2 regions of the Blautia sp. MCC270 genome follow, and region 2 is predicted to be linked to the other one. Evidence: riboswitches for the same ligand, from Rfam matches in the RefSeq annotation. Region 2 holds a riboswitch; the other holds the start of a gene.
The links. Region 2 has a riboswitch for FMN ahead of ribD (bifunctional diaminohydroxyphosphoribosylaminopyrimidine deaminase/5-amino-6-(5-phosphoribosylamino)uracil reductase RibD). Riboswitches for the same ligand answer to the same signal wherever they lie in the genome.
Positions count from the first base shown of each region.

Region 1: it holds a riboswitch for FMN, as region 2 does, so the genes downstream of both, GPK58_RS00405 (ECF transporter S component) here and ribD (bifunctional diaminohydroxyphosphoribosylaminopyrimidine deaminase/5-amino-6-(5-phosphoribosylamino)uracil reductase RibD) in region 2, are expected to answer to the same signal.

Region 1 is NZ_WQQD01000002.1:17,599-33,134, reverse strand. It holds gene GPK58_RS00435 (mechanosensitive ion channel family protein) at 69-932, shown strand; gene panD (aspartate 1-decarboxylase) at 1,444-1,836, shown strand; gene panC (pantoate--beta-alanine ligase) at 1,938-2,777, shown strand; gene GPK58_RS00420 (bile acid:sodium symporter family protein) at 2,781-3,782, shown strand; gene thiC (phosphomethylpyrimidine synthase ThiC) at 4,258-5,562, shown strand; gene GPK58_RS00410 (fibronectin type III domain-containing protein) at 5,858-9,025, shown strand; FMN riboswitch at 9,136-9,253, shown strand; gene GPK58_RS00405 (ECF transporter S component) at 9,390-10,025, shown strand; gene GPK58_RS00400 (MATE family efflux transporter) at 10,153-11,541, opposite strand; gene GPK58_RS00395 (NUDIX hydrolase) at 11,725-12,336, shown strand; gene GPK58_RS00390 (hypothetical protein) at 12,382-12,903, opposite strand; gene GPK58_RS00385 (SAM-dependent methyltransferase) at 13,242-14,426, shown strand; gene GPK58_RS00380 (zinc-dependent alcohol dehydrogenase) at 14,808-15,536, shown strand, end outside.
Region 2 is NZ_WQQD01000027.1:20,306-35,841, reverse strand. It holds gene GPK58_RS08180 (CPBP family intramembrane glutamic endopeptidase) at 1-674, shown strand, start outside; gene GPK58_RS08175 (GntR family transcriptional regulator) at 955-1,329, shown strand; gene GPK58_RS08170 (ABC transporter ATP-binding protein) at 1,322-2,224, shown strand; gene GPK58_RS08165 (DUF6449 domain-containing protein) at 2,199-4,382, shown strand; gene GPK58_RS08160 (pseudouridine synthase) at 4,382-5,149, shown strand; gene rpsB (30S ribosomal protein S2) at 5,329-6,072, shown strand; gene tsf (translation elongation factor Ts) at 6,109-7,047, shown strand; FMN riboswitch at 7,339-7,453, shown strand; gene ribD (bifunctional diaminohydroxyphosphoribosylaminopyrimidine deaminase/5-amino-6-(5-phosphoribosylamino)uracil reductase RibD) at 7,729-8,856, shown strand; gene ribE (riboflavin synthase) at 8,838-9,491, shown strand; gene GPK58_RS08135 (bifunctional 3,4-dihydroxy-2-butanone-4-phosphate synthase/GTP cyclohydrolase II) at 9,510-10,727, shown strand; gene ribH (6,7-dimethyl-8-ribityllumazine synthase) at 10,757-11,230, shown strand; gene GPK58_RS08125 (HAD family hydrolase) at 11,249-11,896, shown strand; gene GPK58_RS08120 (tetratricopeptide repeat-containing glycosyltransferase family 2 protein) at 12,001-13,080, shown strand; gene GPK58_RS13415 (collagen-like protein) at 13,204-13,845, shown strand; gene GPK58_RS08110 (MATE family efflux transporter) at 13,972-15,354, shown strand; gene fliB (flagellin lysine-N-methylase) at 15,494-15,536, shown strand, end outside.

The DNA.
Region 1 (15,536 bases), on a different contig from region 2:
AGCTTTGAAGCTCATAGATCGATCCGCATATGTATATCGAATGATCGATCAGACAGGAGGGATTATATTTGGATAGTACTGTACAGACCGTGCAGGAGGTCGGAAATCAGGTAAGCCAGTACAGGCAGATGTTTGAAAATTATCTGCCGGACATCACGAAATTCGGAATCAAGGTTGTTCTGGCTATTGTTGCTTTCTGGGTAGGAAGCACGGTAATTAAATGGATCGTAAAGTTTGTGAGGAAATCACTGACAAAATCCAGGCTGGATACAGGAGTGGCACAGTTTATGTCCTCACTGGTCAAGATCGTACTTTACATACTCCTGATCTTTAATATATCCACAAGCTTTGGAGTAAAGGAATCATCTCTGGCAGCACTTCTCGGAACTGCAGGTGTTACTATGGGTCTTGCACTCCAGGGCGGACTTGCCAACCTGGCAGGAGGTATGATGCTTCTTCTGTTCAAGCCTTTCCAGGTAGGGGATTACATCATCGTTAACGGACAGGACGGAAGCGAGGGAACGGTAGCCAAGGTCGAGATCTGTTATACAACGCTGTTATCCATTGATAACAAGCACATCGTGATCCCGAACGGTACTCTTTCCAATGTGACCATCACCAACGTAACAGCAAGGGATCAGCGAAGGCTGGAGATCAAAGTGGGGATCTCTTACAATGCAGATATCCAGAAGGCCAAGGATATCCTGGAAGATATCCTCACCGAGGATCCGGATACAAGAGAAGACGAAGAGATGGTGGTATTCGTAGACGAGCTGGCAGAAAGCTCTGTGATCATGGGCTTTCGTGTCTGGGTAGATACCGACCGCTACTGGGCAGCCAGATGGAGATTGAACCAGAGGATCAAGGAAGATTTTGATTATTATGGAATTGAGATTCCTTATAATCAGCTGGATGTGCATATCCATAAATAATATGCATAAAGGAAGAAAGCTAAAGTCCTTTCACATGGCAGAGAAATTGCTGTGTGGGAGGGCTTTTTGGTGAAAGTAACTGGTTTTGGGATTATTACTGCCATTCACGATAATAGAGAATATGAAAATTATTGACAAACCAGTGTCGGGGTGCAATAATACCCCACAGAGATAGTATTTGGACTCAAAACTATACTCTGGCTGAAATCACTGGAATCTTATATAAAAATAGCCACCGGAACCCGGGATCGGGAACGGACGGATATATGAAAATTATAAAAGATACGAGCCTGTATCGATGATAACGAAGGCGTTACAACAGTTATGGGAATTTTGAGCAACTGTTGAAGAGCATGCTTTTCGTGTATAAAAAACAGGACTCAATATACAGGGAATCAATCAGAAGCGTTTCAGGGTCGAAGTGTACCCCGAGACGCTTTTTTATTAAATACAGAAGCGGATGCTTTTATCCACTTGAAAATTATTCCCTGCAGGAAAGGACTTATATAAGATGACAATAGAGATGTTAAAAGGAAAGATCCACAGAGCAACCGTTGTCCAGGCGGAACTGGATTATGTAGGAAGTATCACTGTGGATGAGGAACTGCTGGAAGCTGCCGGGATACTGGAATATGAGAAGGTTCAGATCGTAGATGTGAACAACGGCAGCCGTTTCGAGACATACACCATTTGCGGAGAACGCGGAAGCGGTATGATCTGCCTGAACGGAGCAGCAGCAAGATGTGTAAGCACCGGTGACAAGATCATCATTATGGCTTACGCACAGTACGAGCAGGAAGAAGCCCGTACTCACAAGCCTGCAGTTGTATTTGTAGATGAAGAGAACAGGATCAGCAGAGTGACCAATTATGAGAAACACGGACTGCTGAAGGATATGGCCTGACGCAGATCAGGAAGATAATAAGACGAAGGTGAATTCAGAAAAGAGGCTATCTCAAATCTATTAAGAAAACCGGTTCCGGAACCGGAAAAGAGGAGAGCACAATGCAGGTAACAAAAACAGTAGAAGAAACAAGAAAACAGATCAAAGCGTGGAAAAAAAAAGGAAAAACAGTAGGCCTTGTGCCAACCATGGGATTTCTCCATGAGGGACACGCAAGCCTGATCAAAAAATGCAGAGAGCAGAATGATATCGTAGTGGTATCCGATTTCGTCAATCCTACACAGTTCGGTCCTACCGAGGACCTGGAAGCCTACCCGAGAGACTTTGAGCGTGACAGCAAACTCTGCGAAAGCCTGGGAGCAGACTTGATCTTCTGCCCGGAGCCTTCCGAGATGTATCATGATCCCCACGCATTTGTAAGTATAGATACTCTGTCAGAGACACTTTGCGGAAAAACACGTCCGATCCATTTCAAAGGTGTGTGTACCGTTGTGACCAAACTGTTCCATATTGTGGCACCGGACAGAGCATATTTCGGACAGAAAGACGCACAGCAGCTGGCCATCATCCGCAAGATGGTGAGTGATCTGAACTTCGATATTGAGATCGTAGGCTGTCCGATCATCCGTGAGGAGGACGGACTTGCAAAATCCTCCAGAAATACCTACTTAAGCCCTGAAGAGAGAAAAGCAGCTCTTTGCCTGTCAAAGGCAGTAAAAGCCGGACAGGAAGCCATTCACGCAGGAATCCCGGCAGAAGAGCTTCTCGGAAAAATGCGAGCAGTGATCGAAGCAGAGCCTCTGGCAAAGATTGATTATGTATCCATGGTAGATGCACTTACCATGCAGCCGGTGGAAAAAGCTGACCGCAGCGTTCTTGTAGCAATGGCTGTTTACATCGGAAAAACAAGACTGATCGACAACTTCAGCTACGAGGTATAATGTATGGGAAAAGTTTTAAAGAAAATCGGAATTATCAGCAGCCTTGCATCCAGATATATCGGGATCATTATCATCGCTTTTTCCTGCCTGGCTTTTTTCTGGCGTGACGGATTTTCCTGGATGACGAATTATACGTCTGTATTTCTGGGAGTGATCATGTTTGGTATGGGCCTGACCATAAAGCTGGATGACTTCCGGGCAATTTTTTCCAGACCCAAAGAAGTGGTGATTGGTGCAGTGGCTCAGTATACCATTATGCCGGTGATCGCCTGGCTTCTGTGTAAAGTGATGAATCTTCCGGCAGATCTGGCACTGGGAGTGATCCTGGTGGGATGCTGTCCGGGCGGAACAGCCAGCAATGTGATCACCTATATCGCAGGTGGCGATGTGGCGCTTTCTGTGGGAATGACCATAGTTTCCACACTGGCAGCACCGTTGATGACACCGTTTCTTGTATATGTTCTGGCAGGAGCCTGGGTGGAAGTATCCTTCTGGGCCATGGTGCTTTCTGTGGTAAAGGTAATTCTGATCCCGGTTCTCCTGGGAGTTTTTCTTCGGAGCCTTGCGGGAGAGCATGTGGATAAGGTATCCGATGTTATGCCGCTGGTGTCGGTTGTAGCTATTGTTATGATCATCGGAGGAATTGTGGCTGTAAATGCAGAGAAGATCGTAAGCTGTGGAGTTCTGGTGCTTGGAGTAGTGGCGATCCACAATTTCTGCGGTATGATGCTGGGATTTCTGGCTGCAAAAATCTTCCATATGGAGTATTCCAGAACAACTGCTATAGCTATAGAGGTAGGCATGCAGAACAGTGGCCTTGCTGTCTCACTGGCAGCAGCTAATTTTGCAGCCAATCCGCTTGCAACACTTCCGGGCGCGATCTTCAGTGTATGGCACAATATTGCGGGCTCCATTTTTGCGGGGATCCGCCGTGCAGGTGCAGAAAACCTTGCAGAGCTTGACCGGATCAGGGAAATCGACTGCTGTAATTGCGAAAAGCAATAAGCAGTGAATGCGGATTGCGGATATCCTCCTGACGGGGAACAGCAAAGCTGTGGAAGAATGTCTGTAAAGAAAGATCCCGGGGAGTTTGAGAGATAAAATGGCAGATTATGTCGAAAGAAAAAGTCATAAAATGCAGAATTGTGGTTTACAAATTTTAGCCGGTATACTATAATAACCACATGGACGAACAAACGTCCCCAACATATGAAAACAGGGGGGCCCGCTGAAGCGAGCTGAGAGTAGACTGTAAATGTCTTGACCCATAACCTGATTTGGATAATGCCAACGTAGGGACATATGCACGAAGGATTCTTAAAGACACAGAAGATCAGAGAGTACAGAAGAGATCAGAAGTACAGAAGATTTTCATTAAGTACGTAAGATTAAGAGCCGGTTGCCGTGATGCGTATGCGTTGCAGCAGCCGGTTTTTTGTTGTATAAACACAAAGAATTTATGGAAGGAGATTTTTTTTACATGAGAAATTACAGTACACAGATGGAGGCAGCCCGTAAAGGCATCATCACACCTGAGCTTGAGATCGTAGCTAAGAAGGAACGCATGACAACAGAGGAACTGCTTCCGCTGGTAGCCTCCGGTAAGGTGGCAATCTGTGCAAATAAAAATCACAAATGTATCGATCCGGAGGGCGTAGGTTCCATGCTCCGCACCAAGATCAATGTAAACCTTGGTGTATCCAGAGACTGCAAGGACTACGATGTAGAGATGCAGAAAGTAATGGAAGCTGTAAACATGGGCGCCCATGCTATCATGGATCTTTCTTCCCACGGAAATACCATTCCGTTCCGACGCAAGCTGACATCCGAGTGTCCGGCAATGATCGGAACCGTTCCGGTTTATGATTCCGTTATCCACTATCAGAGAGATCTTGATACGCTGACAGCTAAAGATTTTATCGATGTAGTCAGACTCCATGCACAGGATGGTGTTGACTTTGTAACTCTTCACTGTGGAATCACAAGAAAGACCATCGATCAGATCCGTAATCACAAGAGAAAAATGAATATCGTTTCCAGAGGAGGATCTCTTGTATTTGCATGGATGTGCATGACCGGTGAGGAGAATCCGTTCTATGAATACTACGACGAGATCCTGGATATCTGCCGCGAGTATGATGTGACCATCTCCCTTGGAGATGCCTGCCGTCCGGGATGTCTGGCTGATGCAACAGACGTATGCCAGATCGAGGAGCTTGTACGTCTTGGCGAGCTGACCAAACGTGCATGGGAAAAGGACGTTCAGGTTATGGTTGAGGGACCGGGACATGTGCCGCTTGATCAGGTTGAGGCAAATATGAAAGTACAGCAGTCCATCTGTCAGGGTGCACCGTTCTATGTATTAGGACCTATCGTAACTGACGTTGCACCGGGATATGACCACATCACATCCGCGATCGGCGGAGCAGTAGCTGCTATGTCCGGAGCAGCATTCCTCTGCTATGTAACACCGGCCGAGCACCTTGCACTTCCGAATCTTGAGGATGTAAAACAGGGAATCATGGCATCTAAGATCGCAGCTCATGCAGCAGATATTGCCAAAGGTGTCCGCGGTGCCCGTGAGATCGATGACAAGATGGCAGATGCCAGAAGAAAGCTTGACTGGGAGGCACAGTGGGAATGCGCCATGGATCCGGAAACAGCAAAACGTATCTGGAACGAGCGCAAACCGGAGCATGATGATACCTGCTCCATGTGTGGTAAATTCTGCGCAGTACGAAGCATGAACAAGGCACTTGCAGGAGAGCATATCGATATTCTGTAAGAATACAGAATGCATATGAGCATGCAGCATCACAGTAGAACGTGGTGTTGGCAGTATCCAGCCAGAAAACTGGTTGATCGAATGCGGATATGGAAAGAACAGTAATGCTGAAATTGTGGAAAGTCTGATGTTCCGATAATAAAACATAAACCGCTGTGATCTAAAATGAAGATCACAGCGGTTTTTTTGCAGAGTAGGGGACATTATTGCAGCTTGCGAAAAGACAGGGCCGCGTTATAATAAAAACAGAACTTACATATAAACGGTTTACATAAAAAGGAAGGAAAGGTACGAAATGAAATTTCCGAAAAAATTGATAGCATTTGGTCTGTCATTATGTATGTCTGTTGTTCCATGCGGACCGGTGGCGGCCGAAGATTTTACAGACGCACAGACGGATATGACAGACGCCATTGATACTTTTACAGATGATGGGAATTCTGAGGAATCAGAAAATACCGTAAACACAGATCAGATCACGGAAGAAGATACTACCGTGAGCACAGATCAGATTACAGAAGAAGAGTTTCCGGGATCAGATATCGGAACGGAAACGGATGAAGCTGAAAGCTCAGAGAGTGAGGAAATACAACAGGATTCTGAAGGAGAATCAACTCTGGAAGAACCTTCGGCGTTCATCAGAAAAGCAGAAGGAACAGAGGAGGCTGCGGCACCGGAAGAAATTTTTGGTGACGGAGAAAACCAGGAGCAGCAGGAAGATATATTCACAGATGATATTCCGGCAGCAGGCACTTCCGAAAAAGAAACAGATGTAGAGAGCACAGAAATATATCTGTATGCGATGAATGATACCTATAGCAGTGTGATCTCCATGCCGGATACCATGCAGACATCTTATCAGATCCAGACATCCGGCAAAAATCCGGTATATACGGTTGTTTCCGGTTATACTGCGAAAGTCAGCGAAACCGGTCTTGTTACTCCTAAAATGCAGTATGTAACCTATGTAGACAAAAACGGAAATGACGTAAAGAGCCAGTGGGAATACATGTTTGGAGAGACCCTGATCTCTGTACAGGATGGAAACAGTACCGTTTATTATAAATTCATACTCAAAGATTATGCGGAGTATTACGCAGAACAAAAAATGGATACATTCCTCAAAGAAAATATTACTGCGGAAATGTCTGATTATAAAAAGGTTGAGACGATCGCCAGATGGCTTGCCAACAACTTTAATTACAGTCAGTATCATTCCGGCTATACAGGCCTGATGCTGGATGGCGGCGGAGACTGCTGGGCCAATACCAGCGCAGTGAACTATATGTGCGAAAAACTGGGACTGACCGTGTATGCAAGGTATGCGGCAAATGATCCGGGGGCGGGAAGCGGTCACAGGAACTCCGTAGTCATCATTGACGGCGAAAGATATCTGGTTGACTGCGGATATACGGGAAATGCCCCCAGACATTATGAATTGTCCAAAATGGACTATGACTATTCTTATGAGATCCTGAATGATGGAACACTCAGGCTGTATCAGTATGAAGGGACAGATACAAATATCGTAGTTCCGGATACTATTGACGGAAGAAAAGTAACGGTTCTTGGAAACAGTACCTTCCAGTATTGCACCCAGGCTTCTGATATAGAGTCTGTTACTTTGCCGGATTCGCTTACAACCATCGAAAAGAATGCTTTTTACAACTGTGAGAAATTGAAATCTGTTACGATTCCCCCAAATGTGTCATTTATAGGGCTGGCTGCTTTTGTGGAGGGCTTGTCCGAGTCTAGTCTGACAGAAATTAAAGTAGATCCGGAAAATCCGTATTTTTCTGAAAAAGACGGAGTGGTATTCAGCAAGGATGGCACAAAACTGATCGTGTTTCCGTCCGGACGTTCCGGAGATTACCAGATTCCGGATGGAACTGTAAGCGTGGGAGACTATGCTTTTTATTACTGTGTAAATGTTTCTTCCATAACAGTCCCGGGAAGTGTCAGAAGCCTTGGAGAAGGTGCATTCGGAAACTGTTCGTCGCTTACGAAAGCTGTCCTAAACGAAGGCTTGGAAGAAATCGGTGAATATGCATTCCAGAGCAGTTCAGGGATCCGTGATATTATAATTCCCGCATCTGTAAAATCAGTTGGGAAAAATGGACTTCGTCTGTCTTCCGAGTGCAGGATAAGAGTACTGAGCACAGATACTATCTGGGCGGATGATGCGTTCAGGGATTCAGCACTGATCGCGGGAAAAAAGGATTCTACACTTCAGAAATACGCAGAGGACCGTGGCTACATGTTTGTGGAGCTGTCAGCAGACAACCGGATACCGCTTCAGAATGAATGGTTTGAACAGATCACTCCAGAATATGAATATAATGGAAAAAGCCATGAACCTGAAATAGAATCCAGTGAATCCGCACCGGAACTTGAGCAGGGCTCCGATTATGAAGTAACTTATGAAAATAACATCAATGCAGGAACTGCGACTGTAAAGATCACGGGAAAAGATATTTTCTGCGGTACAGTAGAGCGGAGTTTCAAGATTACGCCAGATGAAAATGGAATGTATGTGTGCTATTTTGCGGAAAATAATGAAACATACCTGGAAACCACCTTTAAAGGAAAAAAAGTGGAACCGGAAGTGGTAATTGACGGACTGGTACAGGGAAAAGATTATACGGTAACCTATGTTAATAATGAAAAGCCTGGTGAAGCTCGTGCAGAGCTCACGGGAATCGGCAATTATAAAGGATCGGAAACATTATATTTTACTATTTACGGAAAACTACCGGCTGCGGATCCAATAGCTGATCAGATATATACAGGAAAAGAACTCACACCTGCCATCGTAATTCCCGGATTGAAAGCCGGCGAAGATTATTATATGTACTACGAGGATAATCAGTATCCGGGTGTGGCAACGGTAACCATTTATGGTACCGGTTATTATAAAGGTACCGCAACCATTCATTTCAAGATCATAAAAAAGACAGAAAGGTTTGTCAGCAATGTTAAGCTAAACAGAACCTCTTACACTTGTACGGGAAAAACCATCCGGCCATCAGTAACCGTAACTGTAAATGGAAAGAAGATCGGTGCGAGTGCTTATAAGCTGTATTACAAAAATAATAAAAATTCCGGAATTGGAACTGTGCAGGTCAGAGGGACCGGAAAATACAGTCGTATCAACAAAACGCTTACCTTTAAGATCCTGCCTCCAAAAACTCTGCTGACAGGACTGAAAAAAGCAAACAGATCCTTTACCGCAAGCTGGAAAAAAAATATACAGGCAACCGGCTATCAGATCCAGTATGCAGCAGACAGCAGATTTACAAAAGAAAGAAAAACGGTCATAGTTGGAAAACAGTCTGCGACCAGATATAAGATATCAGGACTGAAAAACAAAAAGACCTATTATGTCCGCATCCGGTCATATAAAAGAGTCGGAAAAAAGGTTCTTTACAGTAGCTGGAGTACGGTAAAGAAAATCTGGGTTTGATCATAAAGGAGTGGATCTTAGATTTATATAAATGGAGCAGAATGCTTCTGTGACAGAATTAAGCCTTGTAATTATAAAAAGAGCGCGTTATAATGAACTCATAAAAAAGAAAATTTCTTCGGGGCAGGGTGTGATTCCCTACCGGCGGTATAGTCCGCGACCCGCTTTGGCGGCTGATCTGGTGAAATTCCGGAACCGACAGTAAAGTCTGGATGAGAGAAGAACGCGCAGTATTTAAAGAACGTGCTCAGTGCCCCGGGAAGAAGCTCCCGGGGCTTTTTATGTGAAGAAATAGAAATTTTTTTCGCATAAAGATTTCTTGTGGAAATTTTCTTTGAATATTTCTGAAGAAGGAGAGAGAGTTATGAGTGAACAGATATTACAGAGAGGAAATGCCGTGGAAAGAAGCAGAACAAGGACCATCGCGCAGGTAGCCATGCTTGGTGCTGTGGCAGGAGTATTAATGAATCTTGAGTTTCCGATCCCGTTTCTTGCACCGTCCTTTTATCAGCTTGATTTTTCCGAGGTACCGGTTATGGTAGGAACCTTCGCTATGGGACCTGTGGCAGGTATCCTGATCGAGCTTGTGAAGATTCTCGTACATCTTGTGACTAAGGGAACCATGACTGCCGGTGTTGGTGATGTTGCCAATTTCCTGTTTGGATGTGCCTATGTGGTACCGGCCGGTCTGATCTATCGTTTCCGCCATAAAAAGAGCAGAGTACATGCAGTTGCAGGTATGGCAGCAGGAACAGTCCTGACAGCGATCCTTGCATGCTTTGTCAATGCTTTTGTACTGCTTCCGGCTTACGGTAAGGCGTTTGGAATGCCAATCGAGACCTTTATCCAGATGGGAAGCGCAGTACACAGCTCTGTAAACGGACTGCTTACCTTTGCACTGCTGATCATTGCTCCGTTTAATATCTTTAAATATGCACTGACATCTCTGATCGTATTTGTAATTTATAAGAAGATCCGTGTTGTACTGAAGGGTGACTGATCATAAGCAGCTGCCGGAGGATGAAGAAAAGATCAGAAATTGGTGGTTTCAGATAAATATCTGAGAATGTGAGAAATGCCATGTAATATATTGCCGATGGGCAGTAAATTACATGGCATTTTTTATGTCAGGCGTTTTGTTCTGCAGCTTTCATGACTCCAAGCTCACGTCTGGCAAAAACAACGGCCAGCACAAATGCAGAGGTATCTGCAATTGGTCCTGCGTACATGACGCCATCGATTCCGAAGAAGACCGGGAAGATGACGATCAGAGGCAGCAGGAAGAGCACCTGCCTTGTGAGGGACATGATCACACCAAGCCTGGCTTTTCCAATGGAGGTAAAAAAGCAGGCGGACATAGGCTGGATCCCGTTGGCAAAGGTCATCAGCATGAAGATGCGGAGATATTTTTCTGCAAAATGAAAGTACAGGTCGCTGCCGTTTCCGAAGATGCCTACAATCTGATGCGGGAAGAACTGGAAGCAGATAAAAAATATGGTTGCAATCACAGTACATAAGGTTACGGAATAGCGGTATGTCTGGCGTACACGGCTGTATTTTTCGGCACCGTAGTTAAATCCCAAGATGGGCTGGGAGCCCTGGGAGATTCCGATGCAGATGGCCATAAATACCTGATTGACTTTGGAAATGATCCCTGCACAGGCGATTGGAATATCACTCCCGTAGGCGGAGAGTGCTCCGTAATGGCGAAGTGTATTGTTCATGACGATCTGCACTGCAGCAATGGCAACCTGATTGATACAGGATGCCATTCCCAGAGAAAAAATGGCAGACAGATTGCGTGCCTTAGGAATCAGCATGGAGTGGTCCAGGTACATTTTCCGGAGTCTGGAAAAATAAAAGATGATCAGAAGTCCGGATACGATCTGGCCGATCACGGTTGCCCAGGCTGCACCTTTGATGCCCCAGCCGAATCCAAAGATGAAAAGCGGGTCCAGGATGGTGTTGATGGCGGCACCGGCCAGGATGCAGGCCATGGAATAGGTAGGACTCCTGTCTGCTCGGATCAGGTGGTTGCCGCCTGTGCTTAAAACATAAAAGGGAAGCCCAATGGCGGTGATCCCTATGTAATCAATGGCATAGGGCATGACGTCCGGTGTTCCGCCGAAAAAATGAAGAAGTGGCTTCAGGAACAGAAGGACAATGACAGAGAGTATTGTACCGGAGATTATCAGCGCGGAGAGTCCGGTTCCTGCAATGGAGCTGGCTTTTTTTTCGTTTCCTGCGCCCATTTCCAGGTTGTAATTGGAGGCGCTGCCGATTCCCAGGAGCAATGCAGCAGCAGTAGAGATAATGGTTACGGGAAATGCGATATTTGTGGCGGCATTTCCAAGCATTCCTACGCCCTGTCCGATAAAGATCTGGTCAACGATATTGTACAGAGCGCTGACTAGCATGCTGATGATGGCGGGAATGGCGAATTTGGTGATCAGGCTGCCTACAGGGGCGGTTCCCAGAGGGTTTTCGGCCTGGGCAGCATTGGTCTGGTTTTTCAATGTTTTTTCCTTCTTTCTTGTCTACAGTAGCTGTTTGGTAATGTGATAAGTGGATTTTTAATTTTATAGCAGGGTATTTATTATAGCACTATTGTGAAGGGAGTGTAAGTATAAAAAATTGACCTTTGGTTTTGGATGGGATAAAATGTTTTTAGAAAAAATTTTCGGGAAGGAGTTTTTCAGATGGGTAAGATCAACAGTGTGAAAAAACTTACAGATAATAAGTTTGTGAATCTTTATGGAGTGGATGCGACCAGTGTACATGATACGCCGGTTTCTTATTTTGTGGCCTCCAGGGCGAAGAGTGTGGAGGATATGAAGCTTTCTACAGGGGAGAATCATCCGGATGGGGTGATCATTTACAGTGTTTATGGAGAGAAGCGGGATAAGGTTGTGCTGATCCGTCAGTATCGGTATACGATCGGCGGGTATATTTATGAGTTTCCGGCGGGGCTTGTGGAGCCTGGGGAGGATTTCCATGAGGGTGCTGTGCGGGAGATGTTTGAGGAGACCGGGTTGAAGCTGGAGCCGATCAAGGTTGCGGAGGCTTTTGAGAAGCCTTATTTTACGACAATCGGGATGACGGATGAATCCTGTGCTACGGTTTATGGGTATGCCAGTGGTGAGGTTAGTAAGGCTGCTCAGGAGGATAGTGAGGAGATCGAGGTTGTGATCGCGGACCGGGATGAGGTCAGGAGGATACTGAAGGAGGAGAGGGTTGCGATCATGTGTGCTTATATGCTGATGCATTTTTTGAAAGATGAAGAACCATTTGATTTTTTGAAAGAAATCTGAGAAAAAATCAAGGGGAATCTGCCGTTGGCGGATTCCCCGTTTTGATCAGAGTTCTATGAGTTTTCCCAGGTCTTTGTTGTATTTGCAGTATTTGCCGTTTTCGGAGATAAATGGCTGGTAGGTGTCGGTACGGTTGTCTTTGACGTAGACGATTCCGGTGGCGATCATTTCTACCAGGGAGAAGCGTTTGCTTAAGCTGGAGATCCAGCGGTAGGTTTTTTCGTTGCCGGAGTCTGCCATGAGGAGGTTGTAGCCGCCTGGGCAGGCTTCCAGGGTGAAGTAGATTTTCTGGGACCGGATGGAGGTGTTGAAGACCTGGCCGGTGATGTAGGTGGAGAAGTTGGTTTCTACAAATTGGCGGAAGGTGTAGAAATCGTAGATCACGCCGGTGGTCTCATCTTTGATCTTGTCGCCGCGTTCGATGCGGGCTTTCAGGAGCTTGAGGACTTCGATGGTCCAATTGATGAAGGAGATGCTGCTGTAGGTCATGCTTTCCTGAAGTTGATCGACCAGCTGTTTTGACAGGATGTTGGATTTTGATGCTTCATTAAAAAGTTCTTCGTTCATAAGGTTCCCTCCAGTGTTGGATTTTTATATGGTTTTCGCTCTTTTTTTGTATCTTTTATTATAAGTCTGAATTGTATATAAAGCAATAAAAAATGCGTAAAATACAAAGATAATTATTGAAAAATAATATATAATTAACGAGTGCGTTTTGATAATATCAGTGTTTTCGGCAGCTTGTTTAAAAATGGATTGTAAACATCTAGTTAATTTGAATAAGTATAAGTAAGAGTTTTACCAAATATCGCCATTTTATTGATAAAATTTTGTTGTATATCTCCCTTGACATAAAGCCTTCCTCCGGGTGTATCATAGTGCTGTGCTAAAGGAGGTAGACTATTATGTTTGAGACATTACAGGAGAAGACGGAAGAGAAAGCAATGGTGCAGTTCCTTGAACGCTTTACAGATTATCCATTTCTGGTAAAGTTCAAGAATTCCGAGTATCACATCGGAGAGGGTGAACCTACATTTACGGTGAATTTTAAGAAAGCGATTCCTCTGGCGGATCTGATAAAGAGCACATCCCTTGCACTGGGTGAGGCGTATATGCGTGGGGATCTGGATATCGAGGGAAATCTTTATGAAGCGCTGGATCATTTTCTGGGTCAGATGGGAAAATTTTCTACCAATGAATCTGCTCTGAAAAAGATCATGTTCAGTTCAACATCAAAGAAGAATCAGGAAAAGGAAGTAACCAGCCATTATGATATTGGAAATGACTTTTATAAACTTTGGCTGGATGAGACTATGAGTTATTCCTGTGGGTATTTTATCCATGAGGATGATACGTTGTATCAGGCACAGGTAAATAAAGTTGATTATATCCTTAAAAAATTACATCTGGAAGAGGGTATGAGTCTTTTGGATATCGGCTGCGGTTGGGGCTTTCTGCTGATCGAGGCAGCTAAGAAATATAAGGTTCATGGTACCGGTATCACCTTAAGTCATGAACAGTATGCAGAATTTCAGAGACGGATCAAGGATCAGGGTCTGGAAGATTATCTTACGGTAGAGCTGATGGATTACCGTGATCTGCCGAAGAAGGAGTATCAGTTTGACCGTGTTGTCAGTGTCGGTATGCTGGAGCATGTTGGACGTGATAATTATCAGCTGTTTCTTGATTGTGTGGAAAAGGTTCTGAAGCCGGGCGGACTGTTCCTGCTTCACTTTATCAGTGCTCTGAAGGAGCATCCGGGTGACCCGTGGGTCAAGAAATATATTTTCCCGGGCGGAACTGTTCCGAGCTTACGTGAGATCCTGAACCATATGGCAGAGGACAATTTCCATACCCTGGATATCGAAAATCTCCGTCTGCATTACAATAAGACATTGCTTCACTGGGAAAAGAATTTCCGGGACAATATTGAAAAAGAAAAGACTATGTTTGACGAAGAGTTCCTGCGTATGTGGGATCTGTACCTGTCAGCATGTGCGGCAACCTTCCACAACGGAATTATCGATCTTCACCAGATTCTTATGACCAAGGGTGTGAATAATGATCTGCCGATGACACGCTGGTATTGATAAAAGCCTTTACAAACCTGCCGGAAAGGAATATCATACTTCTATAAAATTATTTATTAAAGCGTATAAGGAGCCTGTGGATTCAGCATATGATTACAGAAATGCTGAATCCGCAGGCTTTGTTTTTTAACCGATAAACCGCGAAGGAGTTATTCGGTCATGAGCAAGTAGCGAAGCGTATTGCGAATATTCGCTTGACTATTCCGTTTACCGATAATTATGGAATGTGCATAAAAACAAAGCTGCAAACTTGTTCAATAAGCAGAATCATAGAAAACTATCTTGACAGATCAGAAGAAAAGAATAATAATGTAATTACTTTAATAAAATAATTAATAAAAGATGATATGCAATAGAAAGAAATTAGAGGAGGAGAATAAGATGCTTCAACAGGTAATGACAAATCCCGGAGAGATTATTTTCAGAGAGGTTCCGGTTCCGGAAGTGGGAGATGACCAGGTTCTGGTTAAGATCATGAACATTGGTATCTGCGGATCAGATATCCACGTATATCACGGTAAGCATCCTTTTACAAAATATCCGGTAACACAGGGACATGAAGTATCCGGTGAGATCACGGGGCTTGGAAAGAATGTGACAGGTTTTAAGGTTGGCCAGAAAGTAACCATCGAGCCTCAGGTATACTGCGGACATTGCTATCCATGCCGCCATGGAAAATATAATCTCTGCGAGGAACTGAAGGTTATGGGCTTCCAGACAACAGGAACAGCTTCTGAATTCTTTGCAGTAGATGCATCTAAGGTAACATCGATCCCGGAGGAGATGTCTTACGAGGAAGGTGCAATGATCGAGCCGCTGGCAGTTGCAGTCCATGCCGTGAAGCAGATGGGCGATGTAAAAGGGATGAACATCACAGTGATCGGTGCAGGTCCCATCGGAAACCTTGTTGCGCAGACAGCCAAAGGAATGGGGGCAGCCAGGGTTATGATCACGGATGTCAGTGACCTTCGTCTTGCAAAAGCAAAAGAGTGCGGCATTGATATCTGTGTAAACACGAAGGAGAAAAATTTCGGAGAGGCACTGGTAGAGGCGTTTGGTCCGGATAAGGCAGATGTGATCTATGACTGTGCCGGAAATAACATCACCATG
Region 2 (15,536 bases):
CGCTGGTGATCACCGGACTTACCGGAGTGCTGGTTATGTTTCCGGCAGTATATTTTTACCGAAAGGATCGTATAGGAAGGCTGATCGGCGGTTTGACTTCCGTTGAGGAACAAAGGCTATCTATTCCTGAAATGCTGCTTCTTCTTGCTGCTGGAGCCGGATTTGCCCAGTATGCCAATGTGCTGGTGGCGATTCTGCAGAACTGGATCTCATCCAGCTATGGAGAGACGATGACGAAGATCACCTCAGGAAAGAGTTTGTTTATGATGATCTTTTGGATGGGGATCATAGCGCCCGTTGCAGAAGAAATGATCTTTCGCTGGCTGATCTATCTGCGACTTCGGGATCACTTTTCAGTGCTGGTTTCCGCTGTGATCTCTGCGGCGTTTTTCGGAATTTATCACGGAAATGTCCTGCAGGCTGTGTATGCGTTTGTTCTGGGAGGGATTTCTGCGTGGTTTCTGGAGATGGGCGGTAATAAGTGGACCAGTGTGCTGATGCACATCGGAGCCAATACCTGGATACTTATTTTCAGTGAATACGCCCAGACTCTGGTGGAAAAAGCCGGAGCAGGAAGCCTTCTGATGATCTATGGTGTTTTTGCGGCAGCGATGATCGGAGGATATCAGTATTTTGCGCGCCGGGGAGAAAAACGTGGCTACCGGGCTGTCTGATCCAATGTGGATCATGAATATCTGCCTGCTAATGGATCAGGCAGAGTGAAAGATAAATATTTGCTTTACAGAGAATCTGTAGTGGGATCATAGTATAAGGATGCCATTACAGATTTTTTTTATAAAAATATGCCGGAATCTTTTGCTGCCGGTAAATTTATATAGATTTTATATTTATTTAAGAGACCATTTCTTGCGTACCTTTGTATCACGTGCTATCATAAGTGTATTAAAAGAATTAATACACTTAATACACAGATTACAGAGAAAGGAGCGTCGTATGTTATTCTTGGACTATCAGGACAGACGTCCCATTTACGAGCAGATCGTAGAGAAATTCCGGATGCTGATCCTGTCAGGAGCTGTGGAGCCATCTTCCAAGATGCCATCTGTGCGGCAGCTGGCCGTGGAATTATCCATCAATCCCAATACCATCCAGCGGGCATATATGGAACTGGAGCAGCAGGGTCTGATCTGTCCGGTGAAGGGAAAAGGCAGTTTTGTCACAGACAGTAGCAGGATCAGGCAGATCGGTGTGGAAGAAACTTTAAGTGAGCTGAAAAAGATCACAGAAAAGGGAATGGCTCTGGGAGTAGGGGAGGAAGAAATGATCGGTGTGATCCGCTTATGCTATAAGGAGGGAAACAATGATTGAGATAAAAAACTGCAGCAAAGCTTTTGGTAAGATACAGGCAGTAAATAAGGTCACCATGGATATCGGGGAACGGGAGGTTTTTGGACTGATCGGCTCCAACGGTGCGGGAAAAAGTACTCTGCTCCGTATCATGGCCGGGATCATCCGTCAGGACAGAGGAGAGGTGCTGATGGATGAAGAACCGGTTTTTGAAAATGAAAGGATCAAAGAGCATTTTTTCTACATCCCGGACGATGCATATATTCCGGCAAATTACAATGCTCTGGACATGGCAGAATTTTACCGTTGTATTTATCCGGGATTTCAGCAGACGCGTTTTGAGACAATGATGAAGCAGTTTCATCTGGATGGAAAACGAAAAATCAGCACTTTTTCCAAGGGAATGAAGAAACAGCTTCTGGTGATCCTGGGAATCAGTACAGGAACGAAATATCTGTTTTGTGATGAAACCTTTGATGGCCTGGACCCGGTAATGCGCCAGGCAGTAAAAAGTATTTTTGCATCGGAGATCATGAGTCGTGAATTTACGCCGGTGATCGCTTCCCACAATCTTCGGGAGCTGGAAGATATCTGCGATCACATCGGGCTTCTTCATCAGGGAGGAATTCTCCTTTCCAGAGATCTGGAGGATATGAAATTCCACATCCATAAGATCCAGTGTGTACTTACTGACAAAAAGAAAGAAGAAGAATTAAAGAAAGAGCTGGATGTTTTGAAAACAGAGCATCAGGGCTCCCTGTTGCTTATTACTGCAAGGGGAACAAGAAGAGAGATCATGGAGAAGATACAGGCAAAAAATCCTCTTTTCTGCGAAGTGCTCCCACTGACTCTGGAAGAAATATTTATCAGCGAAACGGAGGTGGCAGGCTATGAAGTCAAAAATTTATTCCAGTGAGTATATGAAATCCTCTTCTAAAGGACAAAGATGGATCCCGGCATTTGCCATGATCGCATTTCTCCTTGCATTTCCGGTAGCGGAACTTATTCTGATGGGAAAATGGAATGAGCGCAGTTATACTCAGAGTCAGCTTTCCTATCTGTATTCCAGCCTGTGGAACAGTGACTTTCTCACAATGGGAGCAGCTGTGGCTGCGGTAACCGCATTTTTTGCAGCAGTAAGCGGCTTCTGGTATCTGTATTCCCCGAGAAAAGTGGATTTCTATCACAGCCTTCCGGTAAAGCGAAGTGCACTGTTTCTGCACAGAGTATTGTTGGCTGTTCTTTATTATCTGGTGCCATATGTGATCATGGAATTTGCTGCGGTATGCATCGGGGCAGCCAGAGGATATTACAGCCTTTCCATTATGAAAAAGGCACTGATCCTGCTGGTGCTCCATCTCCTGATGTATCTTCTGGTGTATTTTTCCACAGTGCTGGTGATCGCCTGCACCGGTACCATGTTGATGGGAGCACTTGCATGGGCAGGGCTGTTTACCTACAGTATCGTTCTGGCAGTGATGCTGCAGTTAAGCGGACATTTATTTTTTGATACCTGGTACGAGGGCAGTTACGGAATTCTGGCAGCAGTGCGGAATCTGGGATCTCCTCTTATGGTGATCGTAAGCTTTATAGATAGATACAGCAGCGGAAGCTTTGGAAAGCAGTTGCTGATACTGATCCTCACGCTGTTTATCATGGCAGCACTTTCCTGGATGGCATTTTGCAGACGAAGGTCAGAGAATACCGGAAAAGCTCTGGTATATACCTGGATGGAGCCGGTCTTAAGTGCCCTGATCACAATACCATCCGGACTGGGGATCGGTCTGATCTTTTATATGATTCCGGAAGATTCATCCAAAACAGCATGGTGGATCTTCGGAATGATACTGGGAACGATCCTGGTCCATGGAATTCTGGAAGTGATCTATGAAATGGATTTTCGCAGATTTTTCCGCAGAAAAGTGCAGCTTATGATCCTTGGAGGTGTTGTGGCAATCTGTGCGCTGACCATGAAAATGGATCTTCTGGGATATGACAGTTATTTTCCGGCTTATGACAATCTTCAGGGAGTTGTGATAAATGTAAGCAATCTTTCATATACAGAGCAGCTTTGCAATGTGGAAAAAAAAGAAAACGGAATCTATAAGATCCGGTATACTGCCACCTCAGACAATAGTTCCGGTCTGCTGGATCAGCCGGTGATGAAAAGTAAAGCATTATATAACAGTCTGAAGGATATCAGGCTTCAGAATGAAAAAGGAAAAAAATCAGGAAGGCGCATGTATGTGCGCTACATAAATAAACAGGGATTCAGTGTATGCAGAGGCTATATTGTATCCTCTGCACAGGCACAGAATCTTATGGAAGCCCTGTATGATGAGCAGACATGGAAAGAAGACAGATATTCATTTTTTCAGCTGGACAAACAGTATCTGAAAGAGGTCACCGGTATTTTCTGTGACGGAGATATTCAAACCTTATTTGAGAAAAATGCAGAGAAGCGTCAGGCGCTGGCAGAGGCGCTGAGAAAGGACATTCTGGAAAATGGCGGTCAGACAGTAAAAGACCAGCCATGTGCAATGCTGATGTTCGATTATACGGGAATTCCGTCAGAAGGCTACATGGATGAATGGGGAATGAATGTACCGGCTGTGCAGGAAGGAGAGAATGTGTCCACATCCGTTCTGGTGTATCCGTCATATAAGAGAACACTTGCAATTTTGGAAGAAACAGGATATCCTCTTTCTATGGATGAGCTGTCTGTTGAGTATATTGATGTTTATTACTTCAGCTCCGAAGCTGCCGGCGAAGATGATGAAGCTTTTTCCGACACTGAGCCCATTTCGGATCTTGAAGAAACAGATAACGGTTATAAAGTCCGTTACGATAAAAAGGAACAGCTGGAAGCCCTGAAAAAATGTATCCGTCCATCACAGCTGGTAAACGGATGGACTATCTGGAATGCAGATGCCACAATGGAAGTGGTTCTGGAAGGACAAGAGAGCACCGGCGGGGATTCCGGACTTTATATGACATTTGCCGGTGAGATCCCGGATTTTATCAGAGCAGATGCAAAGGCAGCCCATGTAACAGAATGGGAGGTAAATGATTAATGGAAAAACCAGTCCGGTTAGATAAATTTCTGGCAGATGCCGGCGCAGGTACAAGAGGCGAGGTAAAAAAATACATACAGAAGGGTCAGGTGCAGGTTAACGGGAAATCTGTGAAGAAACCGGAGCTGAAAGTAACAGAAGAAGATCAGGTGGTTATGAACGGGCAGGAGATCCATGCTGCACCGGAATATGTATACTATCTTTTTAACAAGCCGGCAGGCTGTGTCAGCGCAACGGAGGACTTCAGAGATAAAACGGTTCTTGACTACATTGAAGAGAAAGACAGAAGAAAGGGTCTTTTTCCGGTGGGACGCTTGGATAAAGATACAGAAGGCTTTCTTCTGATCACAGATGACGGTCCTCTGGCACACGAGCTTCTTTCTCCGAAAAAGCATGTGGATAAGACCTACTATGCAAAAGTATCCGGGAAAGTGACAGAAGAAGATGTCGTGAAGCTGGCAGAAGGCGTGGATATCGGGGAAAAAGATCTCACACGACCGGCAAGGCTGGAGATCCTTTCTACCTGGGAGTCCGGTACAGAATCGGCAGAAGCCGGTAAGAACTGGGAATCTGAGATCCGACTTACCATCCACGAGGGAAAATTCCATCAGGTAAAACGGATGATGGAGGCACTGGGAAAAAAAGTAACTTATCTGAAAAGACTATCCATGGGGCCGCTGGCGCTTCCTTCAGATCTTCCGACAGGAAAATATCGTTCTCTCACCGAAAAAGAGCTGGAGCTTCTGAAGTCTGCCGGAAACCGCTGAAAAACAGAAAAAAATTGGAAAAATCCCCTTTACATAAGGGGATTTTCTATGCTATAATTCAGAAGTTGCAAAAATAAGCACGCACGGCGATTCTATAAGGATGGTGCCCTACGGTGTGAGGATGGGTCCAGAGAGAAGGCGACCTGTGCGGAAGAATTTAACCAAAAAGGAGAAAAGACATGAGCGTTATTTCAATGAAGCAGCTTTTAGAGGCAGGTGTTCATTTCGGACATCAGACAAGAAGATGGAACCCTAAAATGGCTCCGTACATCTACACAGAGAGAAATGGTATCTATATCATCGATCTTCAGCAGTCTGTAGGAATGGTTGACGATGCTTACAATGCAGTAGCAGATATCGTTGCCAACGGTGGACACATCCTTTTCGTAGGAACTAAGAAACAGGCTCAGGATGCTATCCGTACAGAGGCAGAGCGTTGTGGAGAGTTCTTCGTAAATGAGAGATGGCTTGGTGGTATGCTTACAAACTTCAAGACAATCCAGAGCCGTATCGCAAGACTGAAAGAGATCGAGACAATGGAAGCTGACGGAACATTCGACGTACTTCCTAAGAAAGAAGTTATCGAGCTTCGCAAAGAGCTTGTTAAGCTTCAGAAGAACCTTGGCGGAATCAAAGAGATGAAGAGAATCCCGGATGCTATCTTTATCGTAGATCCTAAGAAAGAGAGAATCTGCGTACAGGAGGCTCATACACTTGGAATCCCGCTTATCGGTATCTGCGATACTAACTGTGATCCGGAAGAGCTTGACTATGTGATCCCGGGAAATGACGATGCTATCCGTGCAGTAAAACTCATCGTTTCCAAGATGGCTGACGCTGTTATTGAGGCTAAGCAGGGAACTGCTGAGGCAGATGGCGAGATCGAGGCTGAGTCTGAGGAGTTTGCAGCTACAGAGGAATAATTCGTATAAACAGAATATTTCAGGAGGAAACGAACAATGGCTATTACAGCAGCACAGGTAAAAGAGTTAAGAGAGATGACCGGCGCCGGAATGATGGATTGTAAGAAAGCTCTTACAGCTACAGAAGGCGATATGGATAAAGCAGTTGAGTTCCTGCGTGAGAAGGGTCTTGCTACAGCACAGAAGAAAGCAAGCCGTATCGCAGCAGAGGGTCTTTGCAAAACTCTGGTAACAGAGGATGGAAAGAAAGCAGTCGTTGTTGAGGTTAATGCTGAGACAGACTTCGTTGCAAAGAACGAGAAGTTCCAGGGCTATGTTGCAGATGTTGCAGCACAGGCACTTAACACAACAGCAGCTGATATCGATGCTTTCCTTGCTGAGGCATGGGCACTTGATACAACCAAGACTGTAAAAGAGGCTCTTGCAGCTCAGATCGCAGTAATCGGCGAGAACATGAACATCCGTAGATTTGCTCAGGTTGAGGAGCAGAACGGATTCATCGCTTCCTACACTCATATGGGTGGAAAGATCGGCGTTCTTGTAGACGTTGAGACAGATGTTGTTAACGATGCTGTTAAAGAGATGGCTAAGAACGTAGCTATGCAGATCGCAGCTCTGAAACCGCAGTACACAAGCGACAAGGAAGTAAGCGCTGACTATATCGAGCATGAGAAAGAGATCCTTATGGCTCAGATTCAGAACGACCCGAAGGAGTCCCAGAAACCGGCTAAGGTTATCGAGGGAATGATCACAGGACGTATCAAGAAAGAACTCAAAGAGATCTGCCTTCTTGACCAGACATACGTAAAAGCAGAGGACGGAAAACAGTCCGTTGCTAAATACGTAGAGCAGGTAGCAAAAGAGAACGGCGCTAAGATCCAGATCAAAGGCTTCGTTCGCTACGAGACAGGCGATGGTCTTGAGAAGAAAGAAGAGAACTTCGCTGAGGAAGTTGCAAAACAGATGAACGCATAATCTTACAGTTCGCATAAGAATTTGAACCGTAATTTTATCATGTAAATCAATGAAAAACCTTGAATTTCCTATGAAAATGGGATGATTCAAGGTTTTTTTGCGTATTGGGGAATAAATTCGAGACTGTGAGAAAAAGTCTGTAAATAAGATTCTTCTATGATATGCAAGGTTGGCAAGCCTGAAAAACAGGCTTCTCACCCTTGTTTTATATATAACAGTGGTAGGGCGGTGGAATTTAAATAAAAAATTTACACTTTACAAATAACAGATAAAGTATTAAAATGAACAAAAAGATATCTTCAGGGCAGGGTGTGATTCCCTACCGGCGGTAGAGCCCGCGAGCCGAAAGGCATGATCCGGTGAGATTCCGGGGCCGACAGTACAGTCTGGATGGAAGAAGATGATAGTACAGTTGATTTTTGTATGAATGAATGTAGTATCAGAGCTCTGAGATGGTGATCCATTTCAGAGCTTTTTGTGTAGGAAATAATCAGACATTCATTTATTGATCATATGTAACAGATCAATTCCACCCTGCAGATATTTCTGCAGGCTTTTTTTGTATTTGGAACATCGTTTTCGAAATAAATATACCACTCACTTGTCTGTGAATCCGATTGCACAGGTCTAAAAGCCTTGGCGTACCAGGCAAAGAACAGGAATAAGAAAGAAGGAATAAAAATGACGGATCAGGAATATATGCTTCGGGCGATTCAGCTGGCCAAAAAAGGAGAAGGCTGGACGAATCCCAATCCGATGGTAGGGGCAGTGATCGTAAAAGACGGAAGGATCATCGGGGAAGGCTATCATAAAAAGTATGGAGAACTTCACGCAGAACGTAATGCTATTGCTTCTCTTACAGAACCAGCAGAAGGTGCGGTGATTTATGTTACGCTGGAGCCTTGCTGTCATCATGGAAAAACACCTCCATGTACGGAAGCGATCATTGAACAGAAGATCAGAAAAGTGGTGATCGGTTCCCGAGATCCGAATCCGAAAGTGGCAGGAAAAGGTGTACAGATGTTAAGGGAAGCCGGTGTAACAGTAGTTGAAGATTTTATGAGAGAAGAATGTGATCAGCTGAATCCGGTGTTTTTCCATTATATTACTACGAAAACCCCATACGTGGTGATGAAGTATGCCATGACACTGGATGGGAAGATCGCAACGAAGACAGGAGCATCAAAATGGATCACCGGAGAAGCGGCAAGAAAAGAAGTACAGCATATGCGGCATCAGTACATGGGGATCATGGCAGGTATTGGAACTGTGCTTGCAGATGATCCGATGTTAAACGTCCGGGTAGAAGGCTGGAAAAGTCCTGTCAGGATTGTGTGCGACAGTAAGCTCAGGATCCCGCCGGACAGTCAGATCGTAAAAAGTGCGGAAAAGTACCGGACGATCGTGGCTTATGCAGATCAGAAAAATACAGAAGAAAAAATAAAAATATTACATACCATGGGAGTTGAGACCATTTACTGTCCGGATGAAAAGGATCAGATAGACCTTAAGAAGCTGATGACAGATCTTGGAAACAGGGGTATTGACAGCATCCTCCTGGAGGGAGGCGGTACGTTAAATGACAGTGCCCTGCGAGCCGGAATTGTAAAGGAAGTACAGGCTTTTGTGGCACCAAAGCTGTTTGGTGGTGTGGCCGGGAAGACACCGGTAGAAGGTATCGGAGTTGAATTCCCGTCTGAAGCAGTAGAACTGAAATATATAGATATCTGCCAGATCGGTGAGGACATCCGGATAAGATGTCAGGTGTGTGAGAAAAAACAGGAGGAATCATGTTTACAGGAATCGTAGAAGAGAAAGGAAAAGTCCGTTATATACAGTTGACAGGAGAATCAGGGATCCTGGCAGTGAAAGCCCGGAAAGTCCTGGAAGGGACAAGGATCGGTGACAGTATTGCTGTGAATGGTGTGTGTCTGACAGTTACGTCGATCCAGCCGGACGGATTTACTGCCGATGTGATGGCAGAGACGATCAGAAGAAGCAGTCTTGGCAGCTGTAAAGCCGGAAGCCAGGTAAACCTGGAACGTGCAATGACTGCAGATGGCAGGTTCGGGGGACACATAGTAAGCGGCCATATTGATGGGACTGGAGTGATACGTTCCATGCTCCGGGAAGAAAATGCCATCTGGGTATCAATTGAGACATCGCCACAGATCTTGCATCTGATCGTGGAAAAAGGATCCGTTTGTATTGATGGGATCAGCCTGACAGTTGCAAGGGTTGATGAAGCTGGTTTTCAGGTGTCGGTCATTCCACATACAGGAGAAGAAACCACCCTTTTGGAAAAGGTGCCGGGGGATCTGGTTAATCTGGAAAATGATGTGATCGGAAAATATGTAGAAAAACTGCTTGGCATCAGAAAAAATGAAGAAGAGAAAAAAGAATCCGGAATTACGATGGAGTTTCTTGAAGAATTCGGGTTTTAGAACAGGAGGATATACACTATGTCACAAAATTATCAGTACAACACAATTGAAGAGGCACTTAGGGATCTTAAGGAAGGAAAAATAATTCTGGTCACAGATGATCCGGACAGAGAAAATGAGGGAGATCTGATATGTGCGGCAGAGTTTGCGACCCGGGAAAATATTAATTTCATGGCGACTTATGCAAAGGGTCTTATCTGTACACCGATGAGTGCAGAAATTGCGGCGAGATTGAATTTTCCGCCGATGGTTGCTGAGAACACGGACAATCACAGTACAGCATTTACCGTGGCAGTGGATCACGCAGATACAACCACCGGTATCTCTGCGGCAGAACGCTCCTATACCATTATGAAGTGTGTGGATGATCAGTCAAAACCGGAGGATTTCAGAAGACCGGGACATGTATTTCCGCTTATTTCCAGAAAAGGCGGGGTTCTGGTACGAAATGGCCATACGGAGGCAACAACAGATCTTATGAGACTTGCCGGACTGAAAGAATGCGGCGTGTGCTGTGAAGTTATGAAAGAAGACGGCACTATGATGCGTACATCACAGCTATGGGAAATGGCAAAAGAGCATAACCTTACATTTATTACGATCCGTGATCTGCAGGATTATATAAGAATACATGAAAAGCATGTAAAGGAGGAAGCAGCTGCAAACCTCCCAACGCAGTACGGTGATTTTAAAATGTATGGCTATATCAATGACATTACAGGAGAGCATCATCTGGCACTGGTAAAAGGTGATCTAGGAGATGGTGAGGATGTGCTTTGCCGTGTACATTCGGAGTGCCTGACAGGAGATGCATTCGGATCGCTCAGATGTGACTGCGGCCTGCAGCTGCAGACAGCGATGCGTCAGGTAGAGGCGGAAGGCAGAGGGATCATTCTGTATATGAGACAGGAAGGCAGAGGGATCGGACTGATCAATAAGATCAAAGCCTATGCGCTTCAGGAACAGGGATATGATACCGTGGAGGCTAATGTGAAGTTAGGGTTTGCACCGGATCTCAGAGAGTACTGGGTTGGGGCACAGATACTGTCAGACCTTGGTGTGAAATCATTAAGATTACTGACCAATAACCCGGATAAAGTCTATGGGCTTGGCGAATTCGGGTTGAAGATCAATGAGAGAGTACCATTGGAGATTCCGGTACAAAAGTATGACCGGAAGTATATGAAGACGAAGCAGGAAAAGATGGGTCATATTTTTAAAGAAATAAATTTATAAAAAACAGCAAATAGCAGGAGGAAGAAAAAATGAGACAGATCAATTTAGTAGAAGGAAAAGTAGTAGCACCGGAGGGAATGAAAGTTGGTATCGTGGCAGCGAGATTCAATGAGATCATTGTGAATAAATTATTGGGAGGGGCAGTCGACGGACTGGTAAGACATGGAGTAGAAGAAGAGAATATTACTGCAGCATGGGTGCCGGGAGCGTTTGAGATCCCGCTTACAGCACAGAAAATGGCACAGTCCGGAAAATATGATGCAGTTATCTGCGTGGGAGCTGTCATCCGTGGAGATACTTCACATTATGATCTGGTGTGCAATGAATCTGCCAAGGGGATCGCACAGGTTGAACTTGCAACAGGGATTCCGGTCTTATTCGGAGTGATCACGACTGAGAATATCGAGCAGGCTATTGCGCGTGCAGGAAGCAAAGCGGGAAATAAAGGCTATGACTGTGCGTTATCTGCGATCGAGATGGTCAATCTGATGAAGCAGCTCTAATAGATAGGGAAATAAATGATGACAAAAACGATCATATTCGATTATGATGGAACGATCCATCATACCATTGGAATCTATGAACCGGCATTTCGTGAAACCTATCAGTGGCTGACAGAACAGAAGGCTGCAGAAGAACGGGAGATAGGCTCGGCGGAAATTGCCGGCTGGCTGGGATTTAACAGTAAGGAGATGTGGAATACATTTTTGCCGGAGCTGGATCAGAGCTATAAAGAGCAGGCGAGCAGGATGGTAGGAGAACTGATGGTCAGACAGATCAGGAAGCATAAGGCAGTGTGGTATCCGGGAGCAGAGGAGATGCTTACAGCCTTGAAGAACCGGGGATATCATCTTGTGATCTTAAGTAACTGTAAAGCTTCCTATCGTGAGGCGCACTGGAAGGAATTTGGGATGGAACGATGGTTCGATCATTTTTATGACTGCGAATCGTATGGATTCCGTCCAAAGACAGAAATTGTGCAGGAAATCATCCGGGAATATACAGGCCCTTATCTGGTGGTCGGAGACAGGAGGCAGGATCTGGAATGTGCCAGAGCCTGCAAAAGCCCATTTATAGGATGCCTGTATGGATATGGTGAGAGCGGGGAGCTGAACGGAGCAGATCGTCTTGCAGAACATATAGAGGATATACCACAGTTGGTGATATGAGGATGAGTTCAGCTTTATCCGAAAGTAGAAGCTGTACACTGACAGAAGGCATAGGACTGACGGGAACGGCATAAATATTATAAAAATCCGAAGGGTCCTGAAATATGATTTCCCTCAGTCTATGTATGATCGTAAAAAATGAAGAAGCAGTTCTTGAGAGGATCTTGAAGTCGGTTTCTCAGGTGATGGATGCGATCCTGATCGCAGATACCGGTTCTTCAGACAGAACAAAAGAGATCGCGGAGCAGTATACGTCGCAGGTGTTTGATTTTCCCTGGTGTGATGATTTTTCTGCTCCGCGTAATTTTCTTCTGGAAAAAGTTCGCACCGATTACTGGATGTGGCTGGATGCGGATGATGTCCTAGATGAAGAAAATCTGGAAAAACTGAAGAGTCTTAAAGAAACTCTGGATCCCGGAACAGATGTTGTGATGATGGAATATGCGGCAGGGTTTGACCAGAGCGGGAGAACAACATTTTCTTATTTTCGGGAGCGGATAATGAAAACATCCAGAAATTTCAGATGGAATGGGGCAGTTCATGAAACTGTGATTCCGGAGGGAAATATCATTTATTCAGATGTGGTGATCCGGCACCGGAAATGTGGAAAAGGTGATCCGGACCGTAATCTTCGCATTTATGAAAAAATGCTGGCAGGAGGAGAAACGCTGGAACCCAGACATCAGCTTTATTATGGGAGAGAACTGTATTATCATCAGCGTTATCCGGAGACAGAGGCTGTGTTGGTGGAGTTCCTGAAAAATCCATCCGGATGGCTGGAAAATAAGATCGATGCCTGTTTTGTACTTGGACAGTGCTACCGGAAAATGGGAGAAAAAAAGTACGCACTGGAAGCTTTTCTGTACAGTCTGACTATGGATGTGCCGAGGGCGGAAATCTGTTGTGAGGTCGGAAAGATTTTTCTGGAAAGAGAGCTTCCCAGACAGGCTGGCTATTGGTATGGGCAGGCGCTTACTGTGCCGTCAGATAAGAAAAAATGTGGATTTTTTATGGCTGAGTGTCATGGATTTGTGCCATATATGCAGCTTTGCGTTTGTTATGATAAGATGGGATGTCCGGAGCAGGCATTCTTTTTTCATAAGAAAGCGAAGGGACTGAAGCCGGAAGATCCGGGAGTATTGTATGACCAGAAATATTTCTGGGAAAAATATGGTCTGGTATAAAAGAAAAGATATCTTTATTATATTTTTCCTGGCAGGGTACAAGCTTGCGGGGATCCTATGCACAGGTAAAAGCTGTTGTCATATACTGTAGGGAAAGTTATTTTCCTATGAGGTGATCGAAGAATGCTGTTCAGGCATCGAAAACGTAAGGAAATGGAAATGCAGCAGGACAGTCATGAGGATTTGTCCTGTATGTCCTGTTATGGAAATCATAGTTCCTGTGGATGTGACAGATGTGGAACAAGAGGCTGCCCAGGCCCTGTGGGACCTACAGGACCAACCGGTCCCAGAGGCTGTCCGGGAGTTCCGGGTCCTATGGGTCCTCAGGGACCGCAGGGGGAACCGGGAATACAGGGATATACGGGAGCCACTGGTCCGGCTGGAGCAACGGGTCCAGCCGGAGTCATCGGTCCGACGGGAGCAACAGGAGCCACCGGTCCTGCAGGAGTAACAGGTCCGACGGGAGCAACGGGAGCCACCGGTCCAGCGGGAGCAATGGGAGCGACGGGAGCAACAGGAGCCACTGGTCCAGCGGGAACGACGGGGGTAACAGGTCCGGCTGGTGCGATCGGAGCCACCGGTCCAGCAGGTCCAACAGGAGCAACAGGAGCCACTGGCCCTGCAGGAGCAGCCGGAGCCACCGGTCCTGCCGGAACAGTAACCCCGGCAGCTGCTGTTGGAAATGCAACAACGGTAGATGATATTGTGGAGGATTTTAATGCACTTCTTGCAAACCTTCGTGATGCAGGACTCCTGGAAAGATAGTGAAATGATAAACACACGTTACTGTGCGGCTGCGTATTTTATGCAGCCGCTGCATATTCTCCATAAAAATATTTCATTGTAGATTTCCGACGAAAGGTGCTATAATATTCTTATGTAAGTATGAACATGGGGGATGAAATCGTGAAAAAAAACAAGTATGAGATCGATATGTGTAATGGGTCGATCATGGACAAGCTGATTTCGTTTTCACTGCCGCTGATGCTGTCTGGTATCCTGCAGCTGATGTTCAATGCAGTGGATATCGTGGTAGTGGGACGTTTCAGCGGAAGTGAGGCACTGGCGGCAGTAGGCTCCACTACCGCACTGATCAATGTGTTTACCAACCTTTTTATCGGAATCTCTCTTGGTGCCAATGTGCTGGCAGCCAGATTTTATGCTTCCGGTAAGGATGAAGAAATGTCAGAAACAGTACATACATCGATCCTGCTGGCTCTGATCAGCGGAATCATCATGGCATTTCTGGGAGTGATCTTTGCCAGAATCTGCCTGGAGCTGATGGATACGCCGGAGGATGTGATCGATCTTTCCGCTCTTTATATGCGTATCTATTTTCTGGGAATGCCGTTTTTTATGCTGTATAACTATGGCGCAGCAATTCTGCGTGCAGTGGGAGATACCAAGCGGCCGTTGGTCTTTTTGATCATTTCCGGTTGTGCCAATGCGCTTCTGAACCTGTTTTTTGTGATTATTTGTCATTTAAGTGTGGCAGGTGTCGGAATCGGAACCGTGATTTCTCAGCTGATCTCCTGTATCCTTGTTCTCCGATGCCTGTATCAGACAGAGGGAAGCTATCAGCTGCGTTTTTCGAGTCTGTCCATAAATATGGAATATCTGAAACAGATCTTTCAGGTAGGGCTTCCAGCAGGAATCCAGAGTACGGTGATCAATTTTTCCAATGTGCTGCTCCAGTCCTCTGTAAATTCTTTTGGCTCCATTGCAATGGCAGGATATACGGCAGCAAACAATATCTTCGGATTTCTGTATGTGTCTGTAAATTCAGTTACCCAGGCCTGCATGAGCTTTACCAGTCAGAATTATGGTGTGCGAAAACCGAAACGTATGGACCGGGTGCTTGTTGACTGTATGATCCTGTCCTTTGTCGTATCCTTTGCCATGGGCTGTGGTGCATACTTTTTCGGTCCGCAGCTTCTGAAGATCTATACGGAAGACCCTAAGGTTATCCAATGCGGAATGGAGATTCTTGTCTATACCACAGTTACCTATTTCCTTTGCGGACAGATGGATCTGTTTCCGGGAGCACTGCGCGGAATGGGACGCTCCGGTGTCCCCATGATCCTGTCGATCATCGGAACCGTCGGACTCCGGATCGTGTGGATATTCGGAATTTTCCCGGCACACAGATCATTGAAGGTACTGTTTATTTCCTACCCGGCATCCTGGATCCTTACGATCATCATGCAGGTGACCTGTTTCTGGTTTGTAAGGCGGAAAGTTCACAGGCAGCTTCTGGGAGAGACTGCAGAATAAAAACGAATACACAGAATATCAGAAAAAGCGGATAGAATTCCGCTTTTCTGTGTTTACGGGGAAAATAAAACAGGTCAACTCATGTCCATTTTGCAAACAGGAGACATTGGAGCTGGAAAATAAAGAATATGGAGGAAACATGGAATTATTAAAACCTGATTATTACGACGAATTTACCTGTA